2 regions of the Peribacillus sp. CSMR9 genome follow, and region 2 is predicted to be linked to the other one. Evidence: predicted binding sites of a transcription regulator. Region 2 holds the regulator's gene; the other holds the start of a gene.
What was found. The regulator LexA, encoded in region 2, represses DNA repair genes until DNA is damaged. The targets are predictions, from matches to a motif close to CGAACATATGTTCG.
Positions count from the first base shown of each region.

Region 1: uvrB (excinuclease ABC subunit UvrB) is a predicted target of LexA. The motif match lies at 9,783-9,796, and genes of this name have one in related genera.

Region 1 covers NZ_JAOPHO010000004.1:92,958-109,878, forward strand. The annotation lists gene N9I19_RS04740 (PDZ domain-containing protein) at 1-923, shown strand, start outside; gene N9I19_RS04745 (ABC transporter substrate-binding protein) at 1,022-2,011, opposite strand; gene N9I19_RS04750 (FecCD family ABC transporter permease) at 2,202-3,206, shown strand; gene N9I19_RS04755 (FecCD family ABC transporter permease) at 3,203-4,258, shown strand; gene N9I19_RS04760 (YceI family protein) at 4,315-4,845, opposite strand; gene N9I19_RS04765 (MMPL family transporter) at 5,034-7,229, opposite strand; gene N9I19_RS04770 (catalase) at 7,705-9,282, shown strand; gene N9I19_RS04775 (CsbA family protein) at 9,478-9,708, shown strand; gene uvrB (excinuclease ABC subunit UvrB) at 9,928-11,913, shown strand; gene uvrA (excinuclease ABC subunit UvrA) at 11,920-14,799, shown strand; gene N9I19_RS04790 (DUF4097 family beta strand repeat-containing protein) at 15,025-16,131, shown strand; gene hprK (HPr(Ser) kinase/phosphatase) at 16,682-16,921, shown strand, end outside.
Region 2 covers NZ_JAOPHO010000013.1:6,063-22,983, forward strand. The annotation lists gene N9I19_RS08940 (GNAT family N-acetyltransferase) at 126-587, shown strand; gene N9I19_RS08945 (CotD family spore coat protein) at 659-961, opposite strand; gene N9I19_RS08950 (phosphotransferase family protein) at 1,101-2,021, opposite strand; gene N9I19_RS08955 (hypothetical protein) at 2,726-2,950, opposite strand; gene N9I19_RS08960 (N-acetylmuramoyl-L-alanine amidase) at 3,943-4,632, shown strand; gene N9I19_RS08965 (LexA family protein) at 5,634-6,272, opposite strand; gene N9I19_RS08970 (helix-turn-helix transcriptional regulator) at 6,407-6,631, shown strand; gene N9I19_RS08975 (hypothetical protein) at 6,679-6,987, shown strand; gene N9I19_RS08980 (esterase/lipase family protein) at 7,729-9,261, shown strand; gene N9I19_RS08985 (hypothetical protein) at 9,507-9,788, opposite strand; gene N9I19_RS08990 (glucosaminidase domain-containing protein) at 10,092-10,706, shown strand; gene lexA (transcriptional repressor LexA) at 10,951-11,574, opposite strand; gene yneA (cell division suppressor protein YneA) at 11,730-12,041, shown strand; gene N9I19_RS09005 (YneB family resolvase-like protein) at 12,061-12,717, shown strand; gene N9I19_RS09010 (DUF896 domain-containing protein) at 12,783-13,016, shown strand; gene tkt (transketolase) at 13,240-15,243, shown strand; gene sirA (sporulation inhibitor of replication protein SirA) at 15,537-15,977, shown strand; gene N9I19_RS09025 (YneF family protein) at 16,062-16,277, shown strand; gene N9I19_RS09030 (zinc-dependent alcohol dehydrogenase) at 16,630-16,921, opposite strand, start outside.

The DNA of each region.
Region 1 (16,921 bases), on a different contig from region 2:
TTACGATCTTGTCTATGTTATCCATGAAAAGGAGGTTCGTTTCCCCCGTTTATACGGTGGGACTCACTTTCTTTATCCTTTTCTTTTTATATGATAGAGATATCAAGCTGACGGTATTTCAGGATGCGTTTAATCAGCTGGATCGGTCCGTATATCCGACACTTGTTATTTTGATAGGGTTATTGCTGATTGCTGAAGGGTTTTTGATTGTAGGCAATGGAAGTAAAAAGGTATCCCCACAGTTGGAGGTATCCAAGAGGGGGCAGCCGATAGGTGTGTATGTTTCACAGCGAATCTGGCTAATTCCAATGTTCGTTATGATTCCAGGAGGACAGCTTCCAGCGCCTTTCGAATGGTATCCGGTTTTTTCAATCGGGGCCATAAATCTGTCGCCAATCGTGCTTCCCATTTTAATCGGCTTCAAGCAAAAAGTTCATGGGACGCTCCCGGAACAGGCCATTAGGGCGCAAGGCAAAAAGATTGGAGCATTGGGATTTGTGATTACTCTATTAGCGGCAGTTGGTTACTGGTACCCGCCATTGGCAATCATTACGGCCATTTTAGCAATCCTGGGTCGAGAATTCCTGCATTATTCCCAAAAGGCAATGGATGAAAAGCTCCCTTTTTATTTTTCAAAAAGTAAGCTTGGTGTCCAGATCTTAGGCATAATCCCTCAATCTCCGGCAGATAAGATGGGGTTGCTTAAAGGGGAGGTCATTTCGAAAATAAATGGTGTCGTCGTCAGGGAAGAAGAAGAGTTATACAGGGCGCTCCAAATAAACCGGGCGCATTGCAAGCTTGAGGTCATCGATAATAATGAACAGATTCGTTTTGTGCAAAGAGCCTTATTTGACGGGGAGCATTACGAATTGGGCATCTTGTTCGTTGACGATCAATTAAAGGAAAGTGGACAAGCGGGGTAAGTCATTAAAGCGTAGCGCATGAATGTAAAGTAAAACGGCCTTTCTCGAATCTTATATCGAGAAAGGCCGTTTTTCAGAAGGATCGCGATCCTGTCTTTTTACTTTTTAAGCATGATTTTTTCTATATCGTCCAGCATTTTATTAGCTGCTATTACTCCGCCGGCCGTATTCCATGTTGCGTCACTAACCTCATAAGCATTTCCTTTTTTGACTGCATCAAGGTTTTTCCAAAGTGGATCATTAGTCCACTCTTTTGCAGTGCTTAGTGCTTGTTTGTCTCCTTCAGGAGCGTAGGTGAAGTAAAAGAGAATATCTCCATCCATTTTAGGGATGGCTTCTTTCCCAACCTCGATGGCAAGGTTGCCTAATTTATTATTTGGAGTGAACAGTTCCTTCTGTTGTTCTGGACGTTTAAATCCTAATTGATCGAAAATCACTCCAGAGAATGAATCTGTATAATAAATACGAGTTGTTCCAGCCATGAAACGAACAATGGAAACTTTTTGATTTACCTTATCACCCAATTTAGCTTTAAGATCTTCTGTGCGTTTATCGAATTTAGCAATTACGTCGTTTCCTTTTTCTTCAAGGTTCAAGGCTTTCGCATATAGTTTAAAGTTTTCTTTCCAATCTCCTCTTAGCGTTTCAGAAAAAACGGTAGGGGCGATTGCATTTAACTTATCATAAACAGCTTCTTGGCGTATCTTGCTTCCGATAATCAAGTCAGGCTTCAGTGATGCGATTTTCTCTAAGTTAACTTCATGTTCAACACCAACAACTTCGACCCCATCCATATCATCTTTAATATGGTCGTACCAAGGGTCACCAAGCCATGATTTAACGGCACCAACAGGTTTGATTCCTAAAGCAAGTAATGCTTCAGTGCCTTCATTTGTTAGAACGACCACTCTTTTAGGCGTTTTTTTCAATTCGGTAGTGCCCATGGCATGCTCTATTGTGTAGCTTGTGTCTTTTTTCTTGTCTTCAGCTTTATTTCCTTCGGCTTGATCCTTCGAATTCCCGCAAGCTGCTAAAAGGAAGACTGCAAATATTGTAAAAATCGTTAAAAATGACTTTATTTTAAACATCTATGTATCCCTCCCAATTTTAAAGCAAATGATAATCATTCGCACTTACCAGCATCATCATAAAATGAATATACTTTTCTGTCAATATATAATTGAAAATGATTCTCAAATTCATTGACATAATCCTGTTAACGCCAGTACAATTGAATAAAATAAGGATTTACAAACATGATTGGAAAGGTAACTGGTTATGTTATTAAAAAATTCATGGCAGAAATGGATGGGGCTATTCATTACCATTCTTTTGCTGCTGTTTTTACTATGCTCAAGCATTGTATACGGATATACAAATACAACATGGCAAATGGCCATTGATGCTTTTACCCATTTCAATGGGACGAATGAACACATTGTCATTCAATCAGTCAGACTTCCACGGGCCCTGATCGCATCGGCAATTGGTGCAAGTTTAGCCATCTCGGGGGTTTTGATGCAAACGCTGACTAAAAATCCCCTCGCATCTCCAGATATATTCGGGGTCAACGCAGGCGCGGGATTGGCGGTTGTCACTGGGGTCACCGTTTTTGGGATAAGCAATCTTCAAGTATTCACTTGGTTGTCTTTTATAGGGGCAGCCATAGCCGCGATAAGCATATATATGATTGGAAGCATGGGACGGGGCGGCTTGACACCGATGAAGCTGACATTGGCCGGTGCAGCCATGACTGCCATGGTATCTTCACTGACACAAGGTCTTCTCGTTTCCAACGAGGCCCTTTTAGAGCAAGTCCTATTCTGGCTTGCTGGTTCAGTTTCCGGAAGAAGTTTAGACAATTTAATAGCCGTCCTGCCTTATCTTACTGTTGGCTGGGGCATTGCCTTGGTCGTCTCCGGTAAAATGAATGTATTATCCATGGGTGAAGATGTTGCAAAAGGTCTTGGACTGAATATAGTTTTCCTTAAAATTGTTCTGGGACTGGCAATCATTCTGCTCGCTGGAGGATCAGTGGCGGTTGCAGGCCCGATTGGTTTTATAGGAATTGTCGTTCCGCATCTTACCCGTTCAATAGTAGGCATTGATCATCGCTGGTTGATTCCGTTCTCTGGACTTTTCGGAGCGGTGCTTTTGATCACAGCAGATATCATATCCAGGTATATCCTGATGCCTCGAGAAGTTCCGGTTGGAGTAATGACAGCCATAATCGGAACCCCATTCTTTATTTATATAGCTAGAAAGGGGTTCAGCGGTCGATGAAATCGTTTAAGAGCTTTCGTTTTTTTAATGAAAAAATATCATTCTTAATGGATAAAAGAGCCATGATCGTGATCTTTATATTATTTTTAGTCACTTCATTAGTATTTGTGATCAGTACTGGAGTGGGTGAAATGAATATACATCCTTTGAGTGTCCTCCAGGTCTTTAGCGGAGGGGGAACTGAGGGCGATCGGCTTATCATCCAATCTTTCCGGCTGCCTAGAATAATCGTTGCTCTATTGGTAGGGATGGGTCTTGCTGTAGCTGGAGGAATCCTGCAAGGGATGATTCGAAATCCACTTGCCTCCCCTGACATCTTGGGGATAACAGGAGGAGCGACTGTAGCGGTCGTTGGTTTCATGGCCATTTTTAGCGACAAGAATCATTCGTTAACGGTGAGCATCAATTGGCTGCCGTTAGCTGCATTCATTGGGGCGACAGTCGTAGCTTTACTTGTTTATTCCTTAGCCTGGAAAAATGGAGTTCCCCCGATAAGGCTTGTGTTGATCGGGATTGGGGTGATGGCTTTAATGAAGGCACTCACAACAATGATGATGATTCTTGGCCCAGTCTTTCTAGCGAGCCAGGCAAACCTTTGGATCACGGGATCAGTGTCAAACTCCAGCTGGAGTAATATTGCTGTGCTTGCTCCGTGGACGATTCTATTCCTTTTACTTGCCTTTCTGTATGCTAGAAATATTAATTTACAGGAGCTAGGCGATGACCTTGCAACGGGGCTTGGGGGGCATGTCCAAAAACAGCGATTTACATTATTGATGATCAGTACAGCATTGATTGGTGGTTCTACAGCTTTTGCTGGAGGAATAGGCTTTGTGGGATTAATGGCACCCCACATGGCTAGAAGGCTGGTTGGTTCGAGTTTTGGAGTGTTATTGCCGACTTCAGCTTTGCTAGGTGGCATCCTGGTTATGGTGGCGGATTTGGTTGGACGGACCTTATTCTCACCTTTGGAAATACCGGCTGGTGTCTTTACAGCGAGCATCGGGGCTCCATACTTCATTTATTTACTGTATAAAACGAGGAATTCGTAAATCCGGTAAATGTAGAAAGAAGCAGTCATCCTAGGGATGGCTGCTTCTTTCTTTCATTAAGCTTCTTTAGCTGCTTCGATTTCGATGGTTAGAGTGATTTGATCCCCGATTAGTACGCCGCCTGTTTCTAATGCTGCGTTATAGGTTAAACCATAATCACTGCGTTTAATTTTCCCTTTTCCGCTAAAGCCTGCTTTTTCATTACCCCATGGATCTTTTCCTTGGCCTTCGAAGGTGATGGCGAAAGTTTCTTCTTGTGTGATTCCGTTAAGGGTTACATTACCTGTTACATCGTATTCATCATCCGTGTTCACTATTTTTGTTGATTTGAATGATAATGTAGGATTTTTTTCTACATCAAAAAAGTCAGCAGAACGCAAGTGATTATCCCGATCTGCATTGCGTGTGTCAATACTGGCCACATCAACGGTAAACTCGATATCCGCAGTTGTTAGATCCGATGGATTTGCTGAAATGATTGCCTCGAATTTGCTAAAACTACCTTTTACTTTAGCAATCATCATATGTTTTACAGAAAATTCAATAGAACTGTGAGTAGGGTCGACTGTCCATTTTGTATTGGTCATGGTTATTCCTCCTGAATATTAATCTTGAACTTATATATCTTTAATTTGAGATACTTGAACTTAATGTAATTATAAGAGGTGAAAGTAATAGTGTCAACTGAAAGTTTTCCTTTATTTAGAAAACGTGTAAAAACCCTGTGCATTTAAGGGGCACAGGGCCTTTTAAGAAGAGGTGTGATTACCTTTCTTTATAAATTGTCATGTTGTTTCACTTGTTGATTAGTCACTTTACTCGGCCAAAAGGCACGTCGGCCAAGTAGGGCGGTTATCGCAGGAACCAGGAAAGGGCGTACGATGAATGTGTCCATTAACACACCCAGGGCGGTAATGAGCCCGAATTGAACCAATACTTGAATGGGAAGTGTGGCAAGAACGGAAAAAGTGGCTGCCAAGATTATTCCGGCGGAAGTGATCACACCGCTAGTTTCTGTAACGCCTTCTCTTATGGACTGCTTGATTGGCATCGTTTTTTTCTTGCGCCAAATGCTTGAAACCATGAAAATGTTATAGTCTTCTCCAAGTGCGACCAGGAATACGAATGAATAAAGTGGAATTGTCCCCTCTATGGCATCCACACCCATGAAATAGTGCAAGATTATCCAGCCTAAGCCCATAGCCGCAAAGAATGAGAGTATGACTGTTCCCATTAAATACACCATGGCTGTCATAGATCGCAAGTAGGCTAAAAGGAGCAAGGAAATCAGGACGATGATAATCGGGATGATCATGAATTCATCGGCTTTTACGGTATCCCTTTTATCAAATTGTGTCGCAGTTTGCCCGCCAACCCAAACTTTTTCATCAACTGAAGAGACATTGGCCGCCTTCAATTCTTTCTCCACCATATTGCGGATTTCTGGAATTGAATCAATGGCCTCGATATCATATGGGTTTATGTTGAATGTGACTTCATAGGATTGCAGATTTTTATTTGATTTACTTGTAACTGGATCAGCAACACTTTCAACGATGCTCATCCCTTTTAATGCATCCGACAAATCGATATCCTTACCATCCGTATCGACAACCACTGTGGCTGGTGCCAGTTCGCCTGGTGAGTAAGAGTTGGATATGACAGTATAGCCTTCCCGGGAGTTCATATCTTTAGGGAAAGAAGAGAGAATATCATATGAATATTTTATTTGCGAAGAATATCCAGCTAAAACACTGAAGATGATCAGGCATGTAAGAATGACGATCCATGGTTTGGTTGTGACGATATGACCAATCCAATTACCGATTCGGCCTGATCCTTTAAGTTTTTTGACGGCTTTTCCCTTTTTCTTAGCACGTGCTTCTTCCATTTCTGGTGTGCGAGGAACGATTGGGAAGAAGGAAGCCCTACCGAATACAGAAAGCAATGCCGGTACAAGTGTTAAAGCCGCTACCATCATGATTAAAATGGACAAGCTGAATGGTACAGCAAAACGGTGATAGGCTCCGTATTTGGCTACAAGCAATGTTAGTAGGGAAATGACGATCGTAAGGCCGCTCATCGCAATGGCGCCTGATGAATCTTTGAATGCCGCGATCATGGCATCCCGTTTACTTTCATGAGTCCTTAATTCACTTCTGTAGTGAGAGATTAAAAATAGACAATAATCCGTTCCGGCACCGAATAATAATACGGTCATGATTGAAATGGCCTGTGAATCGACTGTAATCCAACCATGGTCTGCCATGTATCCAAGGATCGGACTTGTGACAAGATAGGCGAAGCCTACTCCGATTAGCGGGATGATGGCTAAAAGCGGGGAACGGTAAATGAGTAATAAGACAACAAGTACAAGTATTACAGTCGCTAAAAGCAATTGGAAATCAGCACCTGAAAATAATCCCGTTGCATCGACGGATATCCCTACAGGGCCCGTCACTCGAAGGGATAATTCATCTGAATCCGTCGGGACCTTGAATGGGTCCGATCCAATGCGTTCCGATACTATTTCATTAATGGTTCCAAGATTTTTTTCCAGAATGGCAGTCCCGGTCTTTTCCTTAAAGAAAAGCGGCTGTACGAAAGTCGTTCCATCCTCTGAAACTGATTCTTGCAGAGCAGGCAATGGGATGTCATGAAGCGGTGGTAAAAAAGATTGCTGTGTAAGTGGGTTATCTGTAAGTTCTTTGGAGATGTACTGGATTTCGGCCAAGTCGGCTGCTGTCAGTCCTCCTTCCCGATGCCATGTCAGCAGGGCCGGTAATCCTGAAGAATTCGGAAACTCTTCGTTAATAAGTTCATCAGCCACGACAGAAGCAGAGTCTGCAGGCAAGTCAGCGGCATTATTCGCTGTTCGATCATTTACTGCAGGCAATGTGAAGGTTAATAGAATTGCTGTAATTATCCATACAGCAATGACAATCCAACGACTGGTTTTTCCAGTCATCATCCTGCCAAGTCTTCCTAATATTGATTCGTCCAATGAAGGCACCCCGCTTTTTGTTTTTTATCCTTACTTCATTATATTTGGGTTTTGCTAGCTTATACAAAAATGGGTATGCTCCCTTCATGCTTCTAAAGCTTCAATCCATCATGAATCCCGTTTGCAGCGTATCTTGATAGTTACTGGGTGCTAACAGTTTTTCTTCCGTAGGATTGGGAATGAATCCTGATCCAACTAAAATGGCAGTTGTTTATTAGCTCTAATATCCTGCAAATTACGCGTTTTTGTACCTCGATTCCTTATATGTTTTTTCGATTTTATGAAGCGGCGTTATTAATGGAGTGAAAATATACTTATTCACATATAGGAGAAAAGCAATTATTTATCTGATTTCTATTAAATTTGAAGATTGAAGAGTGAAATAAAGGGAATAGGGGAAAGTATAGTATGTTGGCTTTTATTAACAAAGGAGGGAATTTTTTTGTCTGATAAATCCAAAAAAACCAATGATGAAGCGCAAGAAACATTAACGAACAGGCAAGGGCACCCCGTAACGAATAACCAGAGTCTTAGAACTGTAGGGAACAGAGGTCCAAGTACACTTGAGAACTACGATTTCCTGGAAAAGATCAGCCACTTCGATAGGGAGCGGATTCCTGAACGTGTCGTGCATGCCCGTGGTGCAGGTGCACATGGTTATTTTGTTCCGACTGGTAAAGCAGGGGAAGAGCCGATTTCAAAATATACGAGAGCGAAGGTTTTTCAGGAAAAAGGTAAAAAAACACCGGTATTCGTGAGATTTTCATCTGTTATTCATGGAGGGACGTCACCGGAAACGCTACGTGATCCCAGGGGGTTTGCCGTAAAATTTTATACGGAAGATGGGAACTGGGATCTTGTAGGGAATAATCTGAAGATATTCTTTATCCGAGATGCCATGAAATTCCCTGATCTGATCCATGCATTCAAACCGGATCCGGTTACGAATATCCAGGACGGAAGAAGGATTTTCGATTTTTGCTCCAGCTCCCCAGAAACATTTCATATGATTACGTTTGTTTTTTCCCCTTGGGGCATTCCTGCCAATTACCGCATGATGCAAGGGTCAGGGGTAAATACTTATAAATGGGTGAATGAGGAAGGCAAGGCCGTACTTGTCAAGTATCACTGGGAACCGAAACAAGGGATCAAGAACCTGACACAGAAAGAGGCTAATGAAATACAAGCTACGAATTTCAATCATGCCACACAGGATTTATATGAAGCGATCGAACGTGGGGACTACCCGGAATGGGATCTAAACGTACAGATCATGAGTGATGACGATCATCCTGAATTGGATTTTGACCCACTGGACGATACAAAGATCTGGCCGAAAGATGAATTCCCATGGCTGCATGTCGGTACGATGGTATTGGATAAGAATCCGGAAGACTATTTCACTGAAGTGGAACAAGCTGCATTCGGCACGGGTGTCCTAGTGGATGGATTGGACTTCTCGGATGACAAGATGTTACAGGGACGTACTTTTTCTTATTCCGATACACAGCGTCACCGTGTTGGCGCGAATTACCTGCAATTACCGATTAATGCTCCAAAGAAACGGACAGCCACGAATCAGACTGGCGGACAGATGCAATATGAAGTTGGCAGGGGGGACCAAAGCCCCCACATCAACTACGAACCATCAACAGTTGGCGGTTTGAAAGAAGCTGAACAGACGGGCAAGGAGTATACACCTATGGTAGAAGGGAAACTTGTCCGTGAGACAATCGATCGCCAAAGCAATACGAAGCAGGCCGGTGAAACATTCCGTGAATTCGAAGATTGGGAAAAAGATGATTTAATCTCCAATTTAGTGTCGGCATTGGCTCCTGCCGACAAGCGCATTCAGGTAAAAATGATTGCCCTCGCTGAAGAGGCTGATGAAGAGTATGGCCGCAGATTGAAAGAGGGATTAGCCTCGGCTTCTGAAAATACTGAATCTTCAAAACCTCTGGGTGGAACGGATAACCCGGAGGTCGCAGTTAGAAAAGGACATGAAGCCGATCCATATTGATTGGTCTGAAAAGAAGCAAACATCCCTTTAAAAGGGGTTTGCCTCTTTTTTTTATGGGCATAATTGATGGATGGGTGGGTGGAACGATCTTCTAAGGATGCTTTTGAAAAACTAGTGGGAAATTAATTGGCAAAAAACTTCATAATCATTTAAACTGAAACTACTCTATTTTTCTCTTATAAAGGAGATGAAAAAATGATTAAAATTCTTTCTGCCCTTTTCTTTCCTTGTCTACTTGTCATGCTATTTTCAAGAGTCACCTATAACAATGTCGTGGGCCTTGTTTTAACTGTTGCCTTGATTACAGCTTCTGCATATAAAGGTTATACGCATACAAACTTATTGATCATCGTTGATGCCTTATCCCTTACAGTGGGATTTTGGTTATCAAAAAGAATGATGAAACGAACATCCAAGAGCGCCTGACATCAAAGGTGCTTTTTTTTTCTAAAAACTTTCCATTTCCCTCAACAAACTATGAGTCCATAAAACCAAAAAATAGAATGGATGTTCGCTTATTGCTGGTTTGTTTTGAGGCTATTGTGGTAGAATGAGTATATATACTTTCTTAAACCGGAATAAATAGAAGGGATATGCTCATGTCCCGTTTTCATATAAAAATATTTCAATAGGAGGCTATGCTTGGTGAAGGATAAGTTTGAGTTAGTCTCAAAATACTCTCCTCAAGGAGATCAACCTGCAGCAATTGAAATGCTTGTCGAAGGCATTAAAGAGGGAAAGGAAATGCAGACATTATTGGGGGCAACGGGGACAGGGAAAACGTTTACCGTTTCGAATGTTATTCAACAAATCAATAAACCGACACTTGTCATTGCCCACAATAAAACGTTGGCAGGGCAGCTTTACAGTGAGTTCAAAGAGTTTTTCCCTAATAATGCCGTTGAATACTTCGTCAGCTATTATGATTACTACCAGCCAGAAGCTTATGTTCCCTCCACTGATACATTCATCGAAAAAGATGCAAGCATCAATGATGAAATCGATAAACTGCGTCACTCGGCAACCTCGTCATTGTTCGAAAGGAAAGATGTCATCATCATTGCCAGTGTTTCGTGCATATATGGGCTGGGTTCTCCGGAAGAGTACAGGGAGATGGTTGTTTCTCTCCGTACAGGCATGGAAATAGACCGAAATGCCTTGCTCCACAGGCTCGTGGATATTCAATATGAGCGGAATGATATTGCTTTTCAACGGGGAACTTTCCGCGTTCGCGGTGACGTGGTTGAAATTTTCCCGGCATCACGCGATGAACATTGTGTACGGGTCGAGTTTTTCGGAGATGAGATAGACCGTATCCGTGAAGTCGATGCCCTGACTGGTGAAATCACAGGTGAACGCGAACATATCGCTATTTTCCCAGCTTCCCATTTCGTAACCCGAGAAGAGAAAATGAGGATAGCCATTCAGAATATCGACATGGAACTGGAAGAGAGATTAAAGGAATTAAGGGAAGATGAAAAACTTCTTGAAGCACAGCGCTTGGAGCAGCGGACCCGTTATGATTTGGAAATGATGCGGGAAATGGGCTTTTGTTCAGGGATAGAGAACTATTCCCGCCATCTAACGCTTCGCCCATCAGGTGCGACACCTTACACTTTAATGGATTACTTTCCAGAGGACTTCCTATTGGTCGTGGATGAATCACACGTTACCCTTTCGCAAATCCGGGGCATGTTCAATGGAGATCAGGCACGAAAGCAAGTGCTTGTCGATCATGGCTTCCGTCTGCCGTCTGCAAAAGATAACCGGCCTCTAAGATTTGAAGAATTCGAAAAAAAGGTCCATCAATCCATATTCGTTTCGGCAACTCCGGGACCATATGAACTCGAACATACGCCAGAAATGGTTCAGCAGATCATCCGTCCAACCGGATTGCTGGATCCAACGATTGAAGTGCGGCCAATTGAAGGACAGATAGATGACTTGATCGGTGAAATACAGGAGCGGGTCAAAAAGAACGAACGTGTCCTCATTACGACCTTAACGAAAAAGATGTCTGAAGATTTAACTGATTATTTAAAGGAAATTGGCATCAAGGTCCAATACCTTCATTCGGAAGTGAAGACCTTAGACAGGATAGAAATCATCCGGGAACTGCGAATGGGCAAATATGATGTACTTGTCGGAATCAATCTATTAAGGGAAGGCCTGGATATTCCGGAAGTGTCATTAGTGACCATTCTGGATGCCGATAAAGAAGGGTTCCTTCGCTCGGAACGTTCGCTTATTCAAACGATGGGCCGTGCAGCCCGTAATGCAAACGGCCACGTTATCATGTATGCAGACCGCATCACGAATTCGATGGAACTTGCCATCAATGAAACGAGGCGGCGCCGTGAAATACAGGAAAATTATAATAAAGAGCATGGAATAATGCCTCAAACCATTCAAAAGGATATCCGAGACTCCATCAGGGCCACACATGTAGCCGAAGAAGGAGAAGCGTATAAAGAAGATCTTGCACCAAGCCTCGCGAAGCTCCCTAAAAAAGAGCGTGTTAAAGTGATGGCAAGCATGGAAAAAGAAATGAAGGAAGCTGCTAAGGCACTGGACTTCGAGCGAGCTGCCGAGCTACGTGATTTATTACTAGAGTTAAAAGCGGAAGGGTGACGAAACATGGCAATGGATAAAATTGTGATAAAAGGCGCCAGGGCCAACAATTTAAAGAATATTGATATCACGATACCGAGAGACAAACTTGTTGTGCTAACCGGATTATCCGGATCTGGAAAGTCTTCCTTGGCCTTTGACACGATTTATGCAGAAGGGCAAAGACGTTATGTGGAATCACTGTCCGCTTATGCGCGTCAATTTTTGGGCCAAGTGGATAAACCGGATGTCGATGCGATTGAAGGTTTGTCACCAGCCATTTCCATAGACCAGAAAACGACCAGTCGAAATCCTCGTTCAACCGTAGGGACTGTTACGGAAATCTATGATTATTTAAGGCTGTTATATGCACGGGTGGGCAGGCCGACCTGTCCGATCCATAATATTGAAATCACCTCACAAACGATTGAGCAAATGGTGGACCGCATCCTTGATTACCCTGAGCGAACCAAGCTTCAGGTATTGGCACCGCTTGTCTCAGGCAGAAAAGGGACACATGCAAAGGTTTTGGAGGAAGTTAAGAAACAAGGATATGTCCGAGTTCGTGTGAACGGGGAAATGCATGATCTTAGTGATGAGATCACTCTCGAAAAAAATAAAAAACATTCGATTGAAGTCATAATAGACCGGATCGTCATTAAAGAGGGTGTCATGGCGCGGCTGGCAGATTCACTGGAAAGTGCTTTGAAGCTTGGCGAAGGCAAGGTCATCATTGACGTTATGGGTGAAGAAGAGCTGCTGTTCAGTGAACATCATGCTTGTCCATACTGCGGATTTTCGATTGAAGAGTTAGAGCCGAGGATGTTCTCCTTCAATAGCCCTTTTGGAGCCTGCCCGGATTGTGATGGTTTGGGGGCGAGGCTTGAGGTGGACCGTGATCTGGTCATCCCGAATAAGGAATTAAGCCTCCGTCAGCATGCTATTGCGCCATGGGAGCCGACGAGTTCTCAATATTATCCCCAGCTTCTTGAAGCGGTAGCCAACCATTATGCGATAGATATGGATATGCCCGTTAAAGATTTACCGGAAGATAAATTGGAGAAGGTCTTGCTTGGTTCAGGTAAAGATAAGATTTATTTCCGTTATAAAAATGATTTTGGAAGAGTGCAAGAAGGATATATTCCTTTTGAAGGAGTTTTAAGAAACATTGAAAGGCGCTTCAAGGAGACGAGTTCAGACTTTATTCGTGAGCAAATGCAGAAATATATGTCAGAACACCACTGTCCAACCTGTAAGGGTCACCGATTGAAAAAAGAGAGTCTTTCTGTGCTCATACAAGGGGCCCATATAAGTGAAACAACAGCTTTATCAGTGGAAGATGCGTTAGTATTTTTCGATAAGCTTGATCTGACTGAAAAGGAAGCTGCAATAGCGAGATTGATTTTACGTGAAATTCATGAGCGGCTCGGTTTTCTAGCCAATGTAGGTTTGGAATATCTGACGTTGAGCAGGGCGGCAGGAACATTATCAGGCGGCGAAGCGCAACGTATACGATTGGCGACGCAGATCGGTTCCCGATTGACAGGAGTCCTGTACATCTTAGATGAACCATCAATAGGGCTGCATCAGAGGGATAATGATCGATTAATTGAAACGTTAAAGAATATGCGCGAAATCGGGAACACCCTGATTGTTGTTGAGCACGATGAAGATACGATGCTTGCAGCGGATTATTTGATCGATGTTGGTCCTGGAGCAGGAGCCCATGGGGGAGAAATAGTGGCCGCTGGGACTCCGGAAGAGGTCATGAATAATCCTAAATCGTTAACGGGCCAATATTTAGCAGGGAAGAAATTCATTCCTTTGCCATTGGAACGCCGGAAGAATGATGGCCGTGTCATTGAAATAAAGGGAGCCAAGGAAAATAATTTGAAAAATGTTAATGTAAAATTCCCTCTTGGAGTCTTTACAGCCGTTACAGGAGTCTCGGGATCAGGGAAAAGTACATTGGTGAATGAGATCCTCCATAAGTCTTTGGCTCAAAAGCTGAATCGGGCCAAAGCTAGACCAGGAGATTTCCGTGAGATCAAGGGCATTGAGCATTTAGACAAAGTCATTGATATTGACCAATCACCGATCGGTAGAACGCCACGATCAAATCCAGCTACCTATACAGGTGTATTTGATGATGTTCGTGACGTTTTTGCCTCGACTAATGAAGCGAAGATCCGCGGTTATAAAAAAGGACGGTTCAGTTTCAATGTGAAGGGCGGCCGCTGTGAAGCTTGCCGTGGTGATGGCATTATCAAGATTGAAATGCATTTTCTCCCTGATGTCTATGTCCCCTGTGAAATCTGTCATGGGAAACGTTATAACAGGGAAACGCTTGAAGTGAAATATAAAGGGAAAAACATCTCTGACATTCTCGATATGACAGTTGAGGAAGGCGTTAGTTTCTTTGAAAATATCCCGAAAATCAAACGTAAGCTACAAACGATTTTTGACGTTGGCTTGGGTTATATCAAGCTTGGACAGCCTGCGACCACTTTATCAGGGGGGGAAGCGCAAAGGGTGAAACTTGCTTCTGAACTGCATCGCCGTTCCACTGGGCGCTCCTTTTATATCTTGGATGAACCAACTACAGGACTTCATGTCCACGATATAGCGAGGTTGCTTGAGGTCTTGCAGCGGCTGGTTGACAATGGGGATACAGTTTTGGTGATTGAGCATAATCTGGATGTCATCAAGACGGCGGACCATATTATTGACCTAGGTCCGGAAGGCGGAGACAAGGGCGGAACGATCGTCACTTATGGTACACCTGAAAAAATATGTGAAGTGTCCGAATCATATACGGGGAAATACTTAAAACCAGTACTGACTCGTGATCAAATTCGTATGGAAAATTGGATTGAAGAAAAAGAACAAGAGCATGAACATGCTTAAAAGAACAAGCCGGCCGGCTTGTTTTTTTTGTAGAAAAATGACAGTGTGCATTTAATCAATCATTTGATTAAACAATAGGTAAACAAGATATTTCCGGGGAAATCGTACAATTCCCTTTTCGGAAATTGTCATTTTCCTTTGTCGAATGATGGGAAAAATGGTATTTATGAAACTTTTTAGATATCTGGGCGTATGTATAAATAAAATGATAGGAGAAAGCGAGGAATGTTCATGCAGGAGGAAAGAAAGAAAATTTTAGAAATGATTCAAGATGGCAAGCTATCAGCGGAAGAAGCTATGGGCCTTTTAGAAGAATTAGAAAAAGCTAGTCAGGAAAGTGAAGCAAAAGAGCAGAAATTACAAAATGAATTATCGACGGTTGTCGTGGATAAGCAAAGCGAAGGAAGCACTCAGGATACGTTTAAGAAGAATATCCAGTCATCGAAAGAAAAGATTATTGATTTCGTTGAAACTGCTTTTAAGAAAATCAAAGAAACAGACCTTGATTTCAATTTCGGGAAATCTGTGGAGGTCAGTCATATTTTTCAGCATGATTATGATTTTCTAAATGAAGTTGATGTAGATATAGCAAATGGGAAAATAAGAATCGCTACATGGAATCAGAATGATGTCCGGGTTGAATGCCAAGCTAAGGTATACCGGGTGGAGGATATGGAAGAAGCTAGGAAAAACTTTTTGGAGGAAGTCGATTTTTCGATCGAGGATGGAAAGATGAAGTTCAAGGTTCGTGAAAAATCCATAAAGGTCGATATGATCATGTACATTCCAAGGAAGGAATATGATGACATTCATGTAAGGATGTTCAATGGTGCAATCACGACAGAGTCATTGAAATCAGAGAACCTTAAAGCAAAAACAGCGAATGGTGCCATTCATATCATGCAGGGTACAGGTGATTCGTGTGAGCTTGAAACGGGTAATGGAATGATCACCATTTCAGATACCAACTTTAATTACTTGGAAGCTGAGACCCTGAATGGAGCGATTAATGCCGATGGGTACTTCAAGAAAGTGGATGTTCAAACTTTCAATGGGGAAATCGTCTGTACAAATTCAGGGATGGATTGCGATTCAATACATGCTAAGTCAGTTACAGGAAAAGTCCAGCTGATCCTGCCACAAGGTAAGGCGATTGAAGGAGAGTTAAAATCTAACTTAGGAAGCTTTAATGTAAGCTTGGAAGGAATGACCATCATCGAAGAGAAAAGTGATGTCGTTCAAAAGGTCCTTAAGTTTAAAACGGTTAAAGAAGAGGTCCCTGTTCTTCATGTTTTTGCAGAAACCAAGACTGCTGCGATAACGGTTTCCTGAAGAAAAATAAAACACGCTGATATAACTGGCGGGCTCAGAATGTAGGCAAACCCGATGAAAATCGAGTTTGCCTACATTTTTTTTATGGCTTGTACAATTTGGATGTTGATTTCCGCTCCAGACAATCGCTTTTCCTGGCTTGCGCCTGCGGGGTTCTCCCCTAGACGCACTTTTCCTGCCGCACGCTCCTCTCCAATCAACTTTTTTATTGAATTTAGATAGAAACCATACCTAAGTAGTTGAAGGCTTTGGAGTTGGTTCGGGAACATCATTTGTTGAAAGATACGTTTTCCGACTACTTTTGTCTACAAGTGAGCCCGCCGATATAAACTGGCGGGCTTTCTTATATTGGCATGAAACGAGTGTAAGGATTCATGTATGTTCATCTCATCTTTTTCCTATTCACAGGGACCTTCCCGCTGCCATCAGCCGAAGGAAGTGAATAAAAAATCAATAAATCGATAATGCTTTGTTTGGTTATTAACAGAAAAATGCTAAAATAGTAAAAGTATCTCTAGAAATAGCATCGCTCCAAAAGGAGGAAAGATATATGGCAAAAGTCCGTACAAAGGATATAGTTGAAGCGTTCGGCCTAGAACTTATCAGTGGGGAAGAAGGAATTAACCGACCAATTGTGACGAGTGATCTATCTCGTCCAGGACTTGAAATAGCCGGTTTTTTTGATTACTATCCCGCGGATCGAGTACAGCTTTTAGGTATGACGGAGATGTCCTTTTTTAATCGGTTGAATGAACCGGAGCGAATACAAAGGATGGAAGAGTTATGCAGG
Region 2 (16,921 bases):
GTCAAACAGGAACTTTTAGGAATTTTGCCGAATTAAGTTCATTAAATGATTATGATAGGGTGAACTTCTTTCATTGAATTTATAATAAATAATGAATGTTTCATTGTATAGACAGGGGGATTATTATGTATGTTAGTCAAACCAGGGATCATGAAGTAATTGCAAAATTAAATCAAAATGTCCATAGCCTGCATGCGAAACTATATCCTAAGTATTTTAAGGAATATAATTATAGTGCAATGAAAGAAACTTTCAAAAGTTTGGTTGAAAATAAAAGTTTTGTTTTTCTTCTTTTAAAAGAACATGAAGAACCGATCGGTTACGCATGGATTGAAATTAAAACCTATCCAGAAAGTGCTTTTAAAAATGAATATAAATCAGTATATGTGCATCAGCTTAGTATCGCTGAAAGTCAAACCCAAAAGGGCTACGGTAAGCAACTAATGAATGCGATATATGAAATTGCGAAAAAGAATGATATAGATTTAATTGAACTGGATTATTGGTTTGAAAACACTGATGCAAAAGAGTTTTATAAGAAACAACACTTTAAAAAATATAGGGAGTTTGCATTTAGACAGTTGTAAATCCTTTGAATGTCAAATTTCAAAGGTTGATGGAAGGAATTAATAAAAACCCCGAATCGGGGTTTTTTAAATTAATATCTTAACATTCTCCTCGAAAAACTGGGGGATTGAGGAACTCCGCAAACAAAGCTTTGGGTATAACACTCTTTCACGATACTTCGGGTATGCGGTATATATGTGGTGAAATGTTTATTCACGGTAGTTGTATGTGTCGGGTGAAAAACCGGAATCACAGTGTTAATGACATTAGTTTTAACATATTGCTTTGTCGGGGAAATTTGAGGTGGATTATACTGAGTAGGGATTCTGTGAGGTGGGCAATATTGTAGTGGACATTGACCGCCTTTCGGATGCCCCCAGGGCTTATTATACATTTAAACACCTCCTGGATTTTTTTGGGAAGTCATTGTTAGTTTATGAAAAAAGTTGATAAAGGGACTGGTATAAATGCCTTTATCAAAAGTTCATAGGCATATCAGATCTGTCACTCATTTTAAAAAAATTGAAAATACATTAATTTAAACGAATTTGGTTAATTGCTTGACGAACAAATGACTTGTGTCTTTTCTTCCAGCTATTTTCCTTGCTTTTTTCCAAGCCCCATTCAGGAAAATCAGATAACCGTAATGCGGCAAATAATTGCCAGAAGGGTAAGTTTGTAAAATTCAACTCCGGCATCATGGATTTATATTGAATGGTAAAGTCACTCATTGCATCCATTCCAAAATGAAATAAAATCTCGAGTTGACTATTGGCAAGGTCAGCCAAAGGGTCCCCTAAGCCTGAGTCTTCCCAATCAATTATAGAAACTAGTTTATCTTCTTTCCATAATATATTTCCTGGCCAATAATCACCGTGAAGGATCACTTCTTTATTCATTGGGAGTAATGGCATGTATGATTTTAACAAATCTCTGATCAAGCTCAGATTTAAGGTTTCGTCCAGGATTGCCCCATCTTTACTATCTAACATTTCTCCATATGAATTTTCTAGTTTAGGGAGGAAAGATAAAGGTAGCTTCGCACAATCAACATGATGGATTTTTGCTAGATTGATTGCCAATTGTAGGATATGATCATTAAGATTTGAGGGGGTAAAATCTGGCTTGCCCTCAATAAACTCGATAAGTATACATGGCCTGGAAAAAACCTCACAGGATTGCTCGATGTAATAAGGCTTCGGTACAGGCAAACCTGCAGCCTTCAATATCCCTAAAAGCCTGTGTTCATCTGCCGCAATATTCGGATTCCGTTTCAAGTCATTATCACCATGCTGACGAAGGATCATCCTTATGATCCTCCCTGTAGATTGTAACATTTCAAGTCCTGTCACTTGAGCAGAAATTCCGCCTTTTAATTCCCATGCGCGAATGAGTTTGATGCCTGGATCCAACTTTTGAACCAATTGTTCAAACTTACCATATTCATTTTTCATACGTCTTCTCCTTTTAAAATCCCGGACAATGTTCAGGCGTTTAAGTTCACATTATAGATGGGATATCAATATTAGCGTTCAAACACTTTTTTTTCATGGCTCTTTTCGTAAAGATTGTTGTTTTTAAAACGAAACTATTTAAGGTTGATTGGAGCGGAAGTGCGAGACTCCTGCGGGAGCAGCGGGACAGGTGAGACCCCACAGGCGTTTACGCCGAGGAGGCTCACCGCCCGCCCCGCGGAAAGCGAGCATCTGAAGGGGAAATCAACCACAACTCACTACCTGGTAAATAGCAACAAAGTATGTGAAAACAGCCTTTTTCATCTTTTAAGAAGTACCCACAATAAAAAGAGAAAAAAATAGCACAATAGGGAAAGAAGAATCCATATTGTGCAGGATGCAATTGCGAAAAGGAATTTTCAGCTGCTGTTGGCCCAAAATCATTCTAATATAGATTATTAAGCAGCTTAAATGAGTGGAAAGATAGCCAATGGGAATAAAGGAAAGTTTTACATTCGTTTAAAACATTCATCAATTTTTCACCGGTAACGTTTAAAAAGTATTTTTATATCATCACTGTCTTCATCAGTTGCTTCAAAAGAGTTTTGTATAAGGTTAATCAACACCTGTTTCATTAGGTTTTGATCACATACTGCCTTAAGGGAGGTTGTTTGGATTCAAAAATAATCCGGATGCCTTAAATTTCACTGTGGTTTCATGAATTTAATGATATTCGATATGTTGGAGTAAATATTGTTTCTACTGATTTTAATGGTTTCATCAGGTTTTGCTATAAATATAAATTCATTAACGATGTTATTAATCCTATCCAGTTCCACCACTATGATCCCAAGATATTCTAGGATGCTTGCATCATGTATCCGTTCACTGATGATTTGGTTAAGGAAGTCAAAGGATTCGGATTTCATGGGCTATTCCAGCACCAATTCACATGCAGCCGCTAATTTTTCCAATTCTCGAATTCTGCTTTCACTTCTTTTTTTTCGGTGATATCGATTGCCGTTCCGATAACCTCACATCAACCATCAAAGGATTCTATGGTGCAACAAAATGGTTATCATCGACTTCCCCTTCATTTAATTCACCGTTTCCCCACACCATGCCATTTTATAAAATCTTTGTTTTTGTGTTGCTTGTTCTATTGATTTTTTTCCAGATAACCATAGAAGTTGGAGTGATTGATTTTGTAATGAAATCCCCTTCAACGAAAGTATGAATGAAGTCGTTATCCTTTTTTATAAATTTGAATAAAGGTCCATTTCACGGGATTAAATCTCGGTCATAACATTATCCAAATCCTTAATTTCATTTGTTTCCATGTATCAGCATCCTTAAAAGAACCTGATTAGTGAATTCCATATATTATGGAACCTCTATTTGATTTAAGTTATAGTTCAATTTTACCAAAGTAAAATAATAGAAGATAGCTTTTTCAAGAAGTCAAAAAGATTCTCGTGCATTGTAGGGAATGTTTTAATCCTGCCATTTTAAAACAAAAAAGACTGAAGGCAAAAGAGATTTTATCTAAATTTTATAACAAAGTTGATTGGAACGGGTGTGTGAGACTCCTGCGGGAAAAGCGCGTCTATGGGAGACCCCGCAGGCGCAAGCAGAGGGCGGACGGACCGCCCGCGGAAAGCGAGTTCCCTACATTCCAATCAACGTTCAAATTGTACAAGCCATAAAAAACTGTAGGCAAACTCGATGAAAATCGAGTTTGTCTACAGACTGAAACACCAGGAGAGGTGTTTTTTTTTAGGGAAAAGGAAGAACGCATTTCATGTTAACCGTAGACCTAGTGAGGAAACCGAATCTAATATTATGAAACTTTCTTTAATCCGGTAGTTATGTGTACAGGCATTTGTTAATGTGCAACATAAGATTAATAGAGGTGAGTGAAATGGTAAAAATATTTATTGATCCCGGCCACGGCGGTACGGATTCAGGATCAGTGGGTAATGGATTGAGAGAAAAGGATTTAACTTTATCTATTGCAACTAGAATCAAAGACATATTATTAATAGAATATAATAACGTTTCTATAAAAATGAGCAGGCCCCAAGATACGTACCCCTCTTTAGACGATCGGACGAATCAAGCGAACGCTTGGGGAGCTGACTTCTACCTCTCCATTCACATTAATGCTGGCGGAGGCACTGGGTATGAGGATTACGTTTATACGTCAACCAACCAGATAACGAAAACGTATCAAGATCATATTCATTCAGAGGTCATGAAGCTTATCAGCTTTCAAGACAGGGGACAAAAAACAGGCGATTTACATGTGCTCCGTGAAACGGACATGCCCGCACTCCTGACTGAAAATGGATTTATCGATAATGTCAATGACGCAGCCAAATTAAAAATGGCATCCTTTATTGAAACACTGGCTCGCGGACATGTAAACGGTATAGTTAAATGCTTCAATCTTACCAAGAAAATTACAGCGGTATACCATACTGTCGTTAGTGGGGACACTGTATACTCCTTAAGCGGGGCATATGGCAGTACAGTGCAGCAAATTAAGGATTGGAACGATCTTGACAGCCAGTTCACCATTACCGTAGAGCAGAAATTGCGGGTGAAATGAATAATTTATAGTTGACTGGTTAAATTATTTATAGCTTCCAGAAAGCACATCACGCAGGTAGTCCTTCTCTAAAAAGAGAGGGACTTTTCCCGTTTCCGCCATTCTTTCAATAATGGCGGAAGCCTTTGTGAATATATTGAATATATTTTTAACCTTAACTGTTTTTTGGGGAATTATTAAAAAGCAATTCTAAAACTGATAAACGGGGAAATTAAAGATTGAAAGACAGCGATGGCACAGCCTCTTCACAAATCATAAATTTGCGCAGAAGGCAAAAGGGGACTTTGAATGGTATGCCATATAAGGGGAACTTTTTTAACGGAAGGACAAGCTATAACCCGTGATACAAAGGGGAGATCAATAGGCGTAAAGCCATTCTATAAATCGCAGTTCATCATGGAAACAAGCCCCTGACGGATTCGAACCCGCACTCGCACTCCTTTCGTTAGCTTAGGTTAGGGGAGAACACGCTTCCCTACGGATTTTCACCGGCGGAATTCCACCTGCCTCAGCTTATTTGCTTTTCGGTGCTTCTGAAACCCTTACCTTGCGACCAGGTGGCTACAATGTTTTCCGGCGCTCTTCCCTGCTAGAGCTACAGAGGCAAATACGTATCAACCCATTATACGATTCTTATATAGGCTGGTGGACCAAAGAATAAAAAGTAAGGGCATAGGAGAATGGAAAAATGAAAATTAGATTTTCAAATACAGAAGGTTTTTCTTATTTGGTTGAACATTTACTGGGAAAAATAATGGAGCACCTTGGCTGGGTTGACAAAATGGTTTAGTCTGCATGAAAAGCAAGGAGATTGAAAAAAGCGTCCTGGGCGAAGTTAGTTGCCGAATGCATTCACTCATAAAAAATAATATTAAAAAGCACAAACCAAAATGGCTTGTACCTAATATGTATAAGTGGATAAATGTTTGGCTTAACGAATTGAATTAATCTATGTATTATAGCTTTTCTTTAATTTGCCAATGAAACCCTAGAGTTGGGTATTAATCGTATATTTTAATGGCCTGTACCACTTTTCCTAAAATTCGGACTCTATCATTTTTGATATGATAGGTTTTTTCTTCATAAAAAGGATCCGTGCTGCAGGGGATGAGTGTGATGTTTTCTTCATTGATAATCACTTTTTTGACTGTACCATCGTGACCATTTACTAAGACCACACCAATTTTTCCGCTGTCGACGTAGGTTGTTTTTTCAACGAGGATCAATGATCCGTCACTGAATTCTTTGTTCATGCTGTTGCCTTTTACTCTAAGGAAAAAATATTCCTTGTTCGATTTTAGCATGGAATTTAACGTCGGCATATACGCTTCTATATATTCGTTGGTAAAGTTAGGCTCTCCGGCAGGTATATTTCCATAGACACCAATTAATCTGACATTCTTTTCATTTAAAAATTCCATTGCAGGATCATTTCTAATGATAGGTGCTCCTTCAATGAGGTGGGATAGCGGGATTTCGAAGCATGTGGATATCATGCTCAATTTATCCATTAAAGGTTTATTCCGTCCGGATTCCCATGCTGATACTGCCGTTGGGGCCACTTTTAATATGTTTGCCAAATCTTCTTGTGTCATTTTTCTTTCTTTTCTTAACATTTTAATCCTTTCACCAATGTGCATATTTCTTCACCTCTAACTTGAATATACACTATGAGTGAAAGTGAGTAAACTTAAAGTGCGTGAATTTTACAAAAAATCGTTGGTAACTATACTTCAAGTGTGATATCATTTTTTTAGATAGGTGGTGACAAGGTATGACAAACGTTAAGTTTACACTTAAACAAGCGAGGAAGTATAAAGGGTTAACCCAAGAGGAAATGGCTAAAGTGCTAAAAATGGCCAAGAGGACCTACATTGACTATGAGCAATATAAGATTCCTCTGCGAATCGATAAGGCGTATATGTTCGCTGAATGTGTAGGATTCTCCATCGACGATATCATTTTTTTTGACCCTCATCTACACTTCAAATGTAGTTGAAAGTTCAATCGATATTGTGTGTCTATACTAGAGAAGCCATTCCTGGAATGAAAAATCTAATCAATAGTAATCCTAACCTGCCAAGGGACAAAGTTCATGGTTATGATGATTCGAGTGAGAATGGAAAGAAGGTGAAAAAAGTGGAAAGAGAAATTAGGTCTATTGAAGTTGCAGTAGGAGTTGCTGTTAGCACCTTTGCGATTGGAAAGGAAATTCGTGGAGAAATCATTGAGGATATTATCGTACACAACGGTGTATTCAAACTGTACAATCGAAAGGATGAGCTTATCACTGAAGTCAATTATCCAGTTCTCAGGGTGAAATACAGGTATGATGGGGGAGGGGTAAGTGCTTAACGGAGTTAATAATCCAAACTCCGAATCGGCATGCTGGTAGTGTTTTTATGGAAATGTACTTCGATGGCGGACCCAATTGTTATGGACTCACCCACAGGGGGAAACATTTTGATGGAGTATCATGAGAGCTGTTTAAGTGAAATGTATCGATCATTTGTATATAATAGCCGTTTGATACTGGAATTCTATTATGACAGCCAATTGCTGTGATTTATTTCTTACAAAGGACGGATTTCAAAACAACATGATTAGGGGCAATTGGACAGTGGCATATTCGACGGAAAAATTAATAATGTTGTTCATAAGAAAGTCAAGCCCTCTATCCTTTGCAGGAGAAGGGCTTGTTTTCTTTTTTTCTTCGTGTTTACTAGCAATCGCTATTAACATATCCTTCATAAGTTCTTCTGAAGCCAATCGTTCAGGAAGTGATGTGAACCAGATAAACTCATGTAGGCATCAAACTAACCCGGATTTTTTACAAGGCGCACTCTTTTTAACATCTTCATACTTTATCTCTATATATATAATTTTCTTCTAGTTTTTTTTTCCCATCTTTTATGAAGTTAGCAGGTAATGGCAGGAAAAAGTACAAATATAAACTAATGAATGATATAGGAGACCCGTAAAGGAGGGCATTGATAATAGGTGAATTCGAAAAATACCATGGGAGGAGAATAACAATTGAAAAGGAATGTAATCAATTATGTCGTTTTTCTTGTCCTCATACTAACCATATTAATTATGGCAAAGCCGAGCTTTTCCTCAGCGGGAAAATTGAAGCCGCCATCCGAAACTTTCAACCCAGGGGATTGGTTTCTGGGAAGTACCCCTCCCAATCTTGACCCAAATAAACCACCGATCGTATTTGTCCAAGGTAAAAATGGCAATTCAGCCAGCTGGTACGGTGAAACGGACTATCACGGTGTCAATGATATGTATACTAAGGCATACGAAGCGGGCTATCAAACGGTTTTTGTACAGCTTTACGATTCTGCTGGAAATGGATCAGTTAGCCAATATGCTAACGGAAGGCTGCTAGCTCAAATGCTTGCAGAAATCAGTAACCATTTCGGGGGCGAAAAAGTAAATATTATAGCTCACAGCAAGGGGGGGCCAGACACCCAAGCGGCTCTAGTACACTTTGGAGCACACCAATATGTTGGAAGGGTCATCACTTTAGCTTCCCCTCATCACGGTTCCAACTTGGCTGATTTGGCATATAGCTGGTATGCGGGCTGGCTTGGTTCCCTATTGGGCCAAAAAGATGAAGGAACTTATTCTTTACAGGTTGGTAAAATGGCGGAGTTTCGTTCTGTCACGGATAACCATGTTAACGCCCGGAAAAATATGTATTTCACCGTGGCCGGTATGAATAGAGGGCCGGTTCTTTCCGCTTTATCAATGGGTGGACAATATTTATCTTCATATGGAGAAAATGATGGTTTAGTGAATGTATGGAGTACGAAAATACCCTACGCGTCACATTTATTTACGGATCCCAACTATGATCACGACAATATTCGAATAGGTTCAGCTGTATTTTCAAGGATTGAACCCTATTTAAGAAGCACTTCTATTGCTGGGATTCCTGGTTTAAATGTCAATTATAAAGAAAACGTTGAAGATGATGTCATCACAACCGCTCTTTCGCAAACCGTCCTGGGAGATGTCCTGCAACAAAATGTCTGGAACGAACAAAGTTTCCATGTAAATGAAGCAGCTCCAAGTGATATAACCATATACACTGCCACAAATGATGTCGAGGTTGAATTGATTTCTCCATCTAATAAAAAGTATAGACCTTCCTTAAAAGTTCAATCTGCAAAAAATCAAACTTCCTTTTTTAATGGTGCTACCATACAAACATTTAATAGGAATAAACTTGAAATTGGTGACTGGAGAGTGCGAATGAAGACTAAATCACCAAAAGATGCATACCTTTTCACGGCACAATTTAACGAAAAGAATCCGATTATATTAAGTATGGCTGGTAAAGTTAAGCAAAAAGATGCTAAATTTATCATTAAGAATCCGATGAATGATAAAAAAAGGCCAATCAGCACAACATTTCTGGTTCATCTAATAGATGAAAGCGGGAAAGAAATTAGCGAAAAAAGCACAATTCAGGAAATGGATACCGAAAATTTTTCGGGTACCCTTCCAGAAGTGCCTAAATCAGGTGTTTATAATGTAACAATTGACGTCAAGGAAAAAAGCATGAATGGTCCTGAAAGAACCCGTACGCTGATTCGTTCGGTCTATATTGAAAAGTAGTGGAACTTACCAAAAAATCCCCTCTCTTAATTGAGAGGTTTTTTTAGGTTGAAATGTGAGGAGGTGTGAATTGGTTTTATTTACTTTACTTTGGGTTATGTTGATTCAGCTAAGTAAAAAGCTAGGCCGTAATTGCCATAAAGGAATGAATATTGGATTGTTCGATGGGAATATAAGCTAGTTTGGTCTCCTGGCAAAAACAAGATTGATGACCCGAGGCGTGTGCTATCATGTATAGTTCAATCCTACTTTTGATAAGATTCTCTATAAGACAAAATACTAGTTTTGAGAGCAGCATAGTTGCCAATGCTTGCATAGCCATAAAACCAGCCCATGAAAATTCCTGCAACCAAATGGTGTCGATGGCTGATGAAAATGGAAATGAATAAGCCTAGAACCAAAGCGATGGCAGGGATGAATTTTGGAGGAATTGGAAACATGACCTTAATAAGTTGAGTAAGTGTCATGATGGTAGGAATGGCTATCACTGCATCCCAAAAGTTTGTATGGATGGTTGGGAAGTCCATAATGTCACCACCTTAGAAGTTTTCACAATTAACTTTTACCATTTACAAAGGATTTATACCATATTAATTAATGCAATATAAACGATTGATCAATGAAAGTTGATACAACAAGTTTCGAAGACTTTCAGAGTTCAATGTGAAGCCGCTCAATGTATGCTTGCTCTTTTTTGATCATAGTGAAGACAATTAACCAAATATCAGTACCTTTTTTGCTGGACATGCTGTCACCCTTTTCATGGTTTAGAATACGATATGAATGAAGATAACCAGTTAAGAAAGTGAGTCTTAATAATGGAGGTTCTAATGAGCAAGGAAACGTTTATTAAGGAAATTGCTCCATATGCGCTGAAAATTCAAAAGGAATTTAAAATTTTGCCTTCTGTGATCATTGCACAAGCTTGTTTGGAGAGTGGATATGGGACAAGCTTTTTAGCAAATCAAGGAAAGAATATATTCGGTACAAAAGGTGATTTTAAGGGCGAGTCAGTCATTATACAAACAATGGAATACGTCAACGGTGCATCCGTTCAAGTATGGAACAAATTCAGAAAATACCCAACATGGGAAGAAAGTCTAAGAGATCTTGCCAATCTATATGTAAAGGGAACTTCATGGAATAGAAGTTTGTATACAGCCGTCATTGGAGAACAAGATTACAAAAAAGCACTCAAAGCAATATTCGATGCGGGTTACGCCTCGGATCCGAAATATATAGAAAAACTGGCGAACCTAATCGAAACAAGCGATTTAACTAAATACGATGAAAGCATCGAAGAGGTCTATCATATCGTCAAAAAAGGGGATTCCGTATCTGCGCTTGCAAAAGCATATGGTTCTACGCAAATGCAGATTCAACAGTGGAATGGATTGGTCGATCTTAACCTTATTAAAGTGAACCAAAGATTAAGAGTGAAATGAACATTTACAGGGAGCGGGGTTTTATCTCGCTCTTTATTAATTTTATGGTTTCATATTTTTCCTAAAGTACATATATCCAGAAAGCGATACTTTGCCTATCAACCGCCATAAATGAATAATGTGTTAATACTCCTATGAAAACACGCTTCTATTAAAAAAATATTTCAACCCTAGTCTTCCAAATGCATAATGATAGAATTTCGGACATAAATTAAACAAACAAAAAAAAGCGCGTTTAGCGCTTTTAATGTATTTGTCTATATAAGCCTATTACTTTTCCAAGTATCGAAACATCTCTTAAAATAATTGGTTCCATATTTGAGTTCTCAGGCTGAAGCCTTATGTAATCCGGTTCCTTAAAGAATCGTTTTACAGTGGCTTCATCATCTTCCGTCATGGCCACGACGATATCTCCATTATTGGCACTGCTTTGTTGTTTCACGATGACATAATCTCCATCATGAATTCCTGCTTCAATCATACTTTCGCCCATGATTTCTAGCATGAAAACATGGTCATCATGTGGAACCATGCTTTCGGGAAGCGGAAAGTATTCTTCTATGTTCTCAATTGCAGTTATCGGCATGCCCGCGGTTACTTTACCAAGTAACGGCACGTTCACGACACTAGCTTTGGGGATATTATTCGCTTCCTCCAAGTTCAGTATTTCAATGGCCCTCGGCTTGGTTGGGTCACGTCTTATCAGACCTTTACTTTCCAGGCGGGATAAATGCCCGTGTACTGTTGAACTTGATGCAAGTCCCACTGCTTCGCCAATCTCCCGGACGGAAGGTGGATACCCTTTTTGGCGGACCTCTTCTTTAATGAAATCAAGGATATCTTGCTGCCGTTTTGATAGTTTAGTCATATGTGCACCTCTTCTCCAATGTTCTTTGCTCCATTATAGCATGGCCCCCAACTCTATACAAACATAAGTTCGAATTTAGTTGTTGACTGAAACAAACGTTCGTATTATAATTTTGACATGACATACGAACGAACATTCGCTTTGGAGGGATATTTATGAAAAAAATATACAAAAATTATGTATATACGATTCTGTTAGCTGGATCAGTATTCATCTTTTCAATTTTATTCTCTTGTACATTGGACAATGATCAAAAAAAAGATTTCCTTTCTATAGAAGTAGGTGAAGGCGACACCCTATGGGGAATTGCCGAAAAATATGATGAAGCTGATTTGACAAAAAAAGAATTCATTGGTTGGATAGAAGAGCATAATGGAGTCAGGGCAGATTCGATTAAACCTGGTCAAGTCATTGTCATACCGGTTAAAGGGGAAGAACTTGTTCAGAATTTGGCAAGTCAGCAGTAAGCAGTGAAGGTAGGGTATTATGAAGGCAATAATCTATTGTAGGGTTAGCACAGAAAAAGAGTCACAGGAGACATCATTGGCAAGGCAGGAAGATGAATTAGTCAAATTGGCCGAAAAGTTGGATATGGAAGTTGTTTCCATAATAAAGGAGCAGGAAAGCGGTTATGAGTTAAACCGGGATGGCATTTTTGACATGATCGAACTATTTAAAGCCAAAGAAGCCGAAGTTCTATTAATCCAGGACGAAACAAGACTAGGAAGAGGGAATGCCAAAATAGCCCTTTTCCATGTCATCCTTAAAGAAGACGTGAAAATTTATACGCTCTCACACGATGGGGAAATAGAGTTATCGGATTCGGATGCCATGGTCATCCAGATAGTCGGTATTGTAGAGGAATATCAAAGGAAATTACATAACCTAAAAATAAAACGCGGGATGATAAGAGCCGTTGAAAAAGGCTACCGCCCTCAAAATAATCTTCAGAACCAAAGGAATTCTACTGGAAGGGAACGTATGGAAATTCCCATTGAAGAGATTATTAAACTCCGGGCCAATGGATTGACATTTGCAGAAATCGCAGCCACTTTAAGGGGCTTTGGATACAATGTATCCAAAGCTACGGTGAACAGGCGTTTTCTCGAACATCAACTAAATATACAGGAAAGTCAATCATAGAACTTGTAATTTCGCTTTTTTTTTAATACCATGACAATATCCGCAGATTACGAAGGAGCGAAATTATGCTATCAAAAGAAAAAATAGCCCGTATTAATGAACTTTCTAAAAAGGCAAAGGCTGAAGGTTTAACGGAAGTCGAGGCGAAAGAGCAAACCCAATTAAGAAGTGAGTATTTAGAAACATTCAGACGGTCCATGTCCGATACGTTGGAGCACGTGAAAGTCGTTGATCCAGAAGGTAATGACGTCACTCCTCAAAAGATAAAGAATATTAAAGAAAAAAGAAACTTACATTAATGCTTGGACTATTATCATGAAACACCCCATTTTAAGCTTTAAGGATTAAAAAGGGAGTGCATTCATGTATGTATTCTCCTATTTAGCTTAATCTAAATAGGGGACTTCTTTAATTTCCAGAAAATATTGTAATATCGGGGTTGTAAATAGTGTTTTTAGTTGTGATATTATGCTGGTCACTATAATATAAAGAGGTACATTACAGGAAGGGATGTTTTACGATATGTTAGATAAATTAGATGCACTTTCTATCAATACGATTCGTACATTATCGATAGATGCAATTGAAAAGGCTAATTCCGGCCATCCAGGCATGCCCATGGGTGCAGCGCCGATGGCGTACAAATTATGGACTGAATATATGAATCATAACCCGAAAAATCCAGATTGGTTTAATAGAGATCGCTTCGTTCTTTCAGCTGGTCATGGGTCTATGCTGTTATACAGCCTTCTTCATTTATCGGGCTATGGCTTATCTATCGATGATTTGAAAAGCTTCCGCCAATGGGGAAGTAAAACTCCAGGACATCCCGAATTCGGACATACCGCTGGGGTAGATGCAACGACAGGACCTCTTGGACAAGGTATTGCAATGGCAGTCGGAATGGCAATGGCAGAACGCCACTTGGCAGAAAGCTATAACCGTGAATCTTATAATGTGGTCGATCATTATACATATAGCATTTGTGGGGATGGAGATTTAATGGAAGGTGTTTCTGCAGAAGCGGCTTCATTAGCAGGACATCTGCAACTTGGAAGACTTGTCGTTTTATATGATTCTAATGATATATCCCTTGACGGCGACTTAAGTCAATCATTTAGTGAAAGTGTAGCAAACCGGTTCAAATCTTATGGATGGCAATATGTCCGCGTTGAGGACGGGAACGATCTTCAGGAAATTGCCAAAGCGATTGAAGAAGCGAAAACCGATGAGGCACGTCCAACATTAATCGAAGTGAAAACGGTTATTGGTTACGGTTCACCAAACCGTTCAGGTAAATCTGCTGTTCACGGCGCTCCGCTTGGTGCAGATGAGCTGAAGTTGACTAAGGAAGCTTATAAATGGACATTCGAAGAGGATTTCCATGTTCCAGAAGAAGTTTATTCTCACTTCAATGAATCTGTTGTAGAGGCAGGCGCCCAAAAAGAAGAAGCTTGGAATGAATTGTTCAAAAATTACAAAGAAGCACACCCTGAGTTAGCCGAGCAATTGGAGCTGGCAATCAAAGGTGAACTGCCTGCTGAGTGGGATCAGGAAATTCCGGTTTATGAAGAAGGAAAAACATTAGCTTCCCGTGCTTCAAGCGGAGAAGTATTGAATGCAATTGCCAAAAAGGTCCCTAGCTTCATTGGTGGTTCTGCAGATTTAGCAGGATCTAATAATACTGCCATCAAAGGTGAGACAGATCTATTACCTGGTAATTACAGTGGCCGTAATATATGGTTCGGTGTACGTGAATTCGCTATGGGTGCGGCTTTAAATGGAATGACCCTTCATGGTGGATTAAAAGTGTACGGAGGTACATTCTTCGTATTCTCTGATTATTTGCGTCCTGCTATAAGAATGGCAGCACTGATGGGACTACCTGTAACGTATGTCTTCACCCACGATAGCATTGCTGTAGGGGAAGACGGACCGACACATGAGCCAATCGAACAATTAGCATCATTGCGGGCAATGCCTAACCTAGGGGTAATCCGTCCAGCTGATGGCAATGAAACGGCAGCAGCTTGGAAAGTGGCTATGGAGTCTACAAATAAACCGACTGCCCTTGTACTGACTCGTCAAGGGTTGCCAACAATAAAAGATACTTCCGAAACTGCTTATGATGGTGTTTCAAAAGGGGCTTACATCATATCCGCTGCTAAGAAAGAAGAAGCGGATGCATTACTACTTGCGACTGGTTCTGAAGTGAACTTGGCTGTGGAAGCACAGAAAGCTTTAGCGAACGATGGAATTGATGTTTCGGTAATCAGCATGCCATCATGGGATCGATTTGAAACTCAATCTAAAGAATATAAACAAAGTGTAATCAATCCAGCAGTGAAAAAACGTCTAGCTATTGAAGTGGCTTCACCGTTTGGCTGGGATCGTTATGCAGGTGATGAGGGTGAAATATTGGCCATCAATCATTTTGGAGCTTCTGCACCAGGCGGTAAGATCATGGAGGAATTTGGTTTCACTGTAGAAAATGTAGTTGCTCGTGTTAAAGAAATGCTTAAATAATAGTAATGGGGAACTGACACCAACTAGTTTGGTGTCAGTTTTTTTATCGAACCTTCTAATTGTATGTTGAAAGTGCTCTTATTCTCTGGGATAGCATCCATTCGACAAAAAAAGAAAAAAATTTCTCCAGCAAACAACATATCTTTTTAGTTTGTCAATATATAATGAGAATAAATAATTTTCGTTTAAACGTGTCAGTTAAAGGGGAAAGTCATCAAGGGTAGAAATAATGGAAGGTCCTGATGGTAAGTTGTTCTGGTGACCAAAATAGGAATGCTAGGAGGCGTTGGCTGATGAGAACCTATCAAATCTTTTTAATCGAAGATGAATTTGCCCATCATTATTATGGAAGAGAAAAGCTATTTTTCAATTTGTTTTTGGAGTATATTCAAGCAAGGGGCAGACTGAAGAGTATTTTGCAAAAACAAATCGAATTTGTCACCAAAACAGTCCCCATTATCCAGTTGCAGGTAGCAATTGAACAACGTTTACAAAAAAAGATGAATTTTTGGTCTCAAAATGGAAAATACTATTTAGAAAAAACAAACGGATCAAGTAAAGGCGTGTTAATCATCCAGGATGAGTCCATTACGCTTAAAGCTGAAGGAGACTATGAAGCGGAGACGGCTTTCTTTGAATGCATTCGAAAATATGAAGCGAGTTTTCTAGCCATTGATTTTGAACACGAAAAATACGGTTGGTTAAAACCGATAAAAGAAAGAAAATTTGTCTAAATGGGGGACTTTTCGGTAGCGGGTATTGTATAATAACCTTTGGTCTAGTACACTGATGTTAGACAACACGAAGGAGGAAATAGTATGTGGGTTTACATTCTAGTTGGCGTACTGGCATTGATTGCTGGAGTAGTGCTGGGATTTTTCATCGCTCGTAAATACATGATGGATTACTTAAAGAAAAATCCGCCAATTAACGAACAGATGCTGAAAATGATGATGATGCAAATGGGTATGAAACCATCCCAAAAGAAAATTAATCAAATGATGAGCGCCATGAATAAACAACAAACAAAATAATAAGCATGAAATACCGCTATTATAACCTTGTTTTTATAAAAAGATAGGATAAATGTAAAGTTATAACGATAAACCACGTAAGGATCGAACCTTCAATTGATTTAAGTGATAATTAAGTTTATCTTCCTTTTTAAACGTAAAGCCACTTTTCCTGGACGAGTTTCAGGAAAAGTGGCTTTTATTTTGGAGTTTGAATATCATTGGTAACAATTTATGAGGATGGGAAGCAATAAAGGTTTTGGAACTAGAAGAGAAGCAATAGTGGACTTGAACTTGTGAACTAAGCTAAATAGCTTGAACAATAGTACCTGGAGTCAATAAATTCAGTAACCTACAAAATATCACTGCTATGTCAGGGCTTCAGCACCACTTTAATGCATCCGTCTGTCCTTGTATCGAATACTTGATAACCATGTTTAGCTTGATCGATTGGAAGTACGTGGGTTACGACATCGCCAGGATCAACCTTTCCTTCAGATATAAGGTTATAGAGATATGGCATATAAGGGATAACAGGAACTTGTCCGGTCTTGATATCCACGTTTCTTTGAAATATATCTCCTAACGGAAATCCGTTATAACGCCCTCCGTAAACACCTGTTATTTGAATGGTTCCAGCTTTACGCACGGCTTGGGAGGCAATT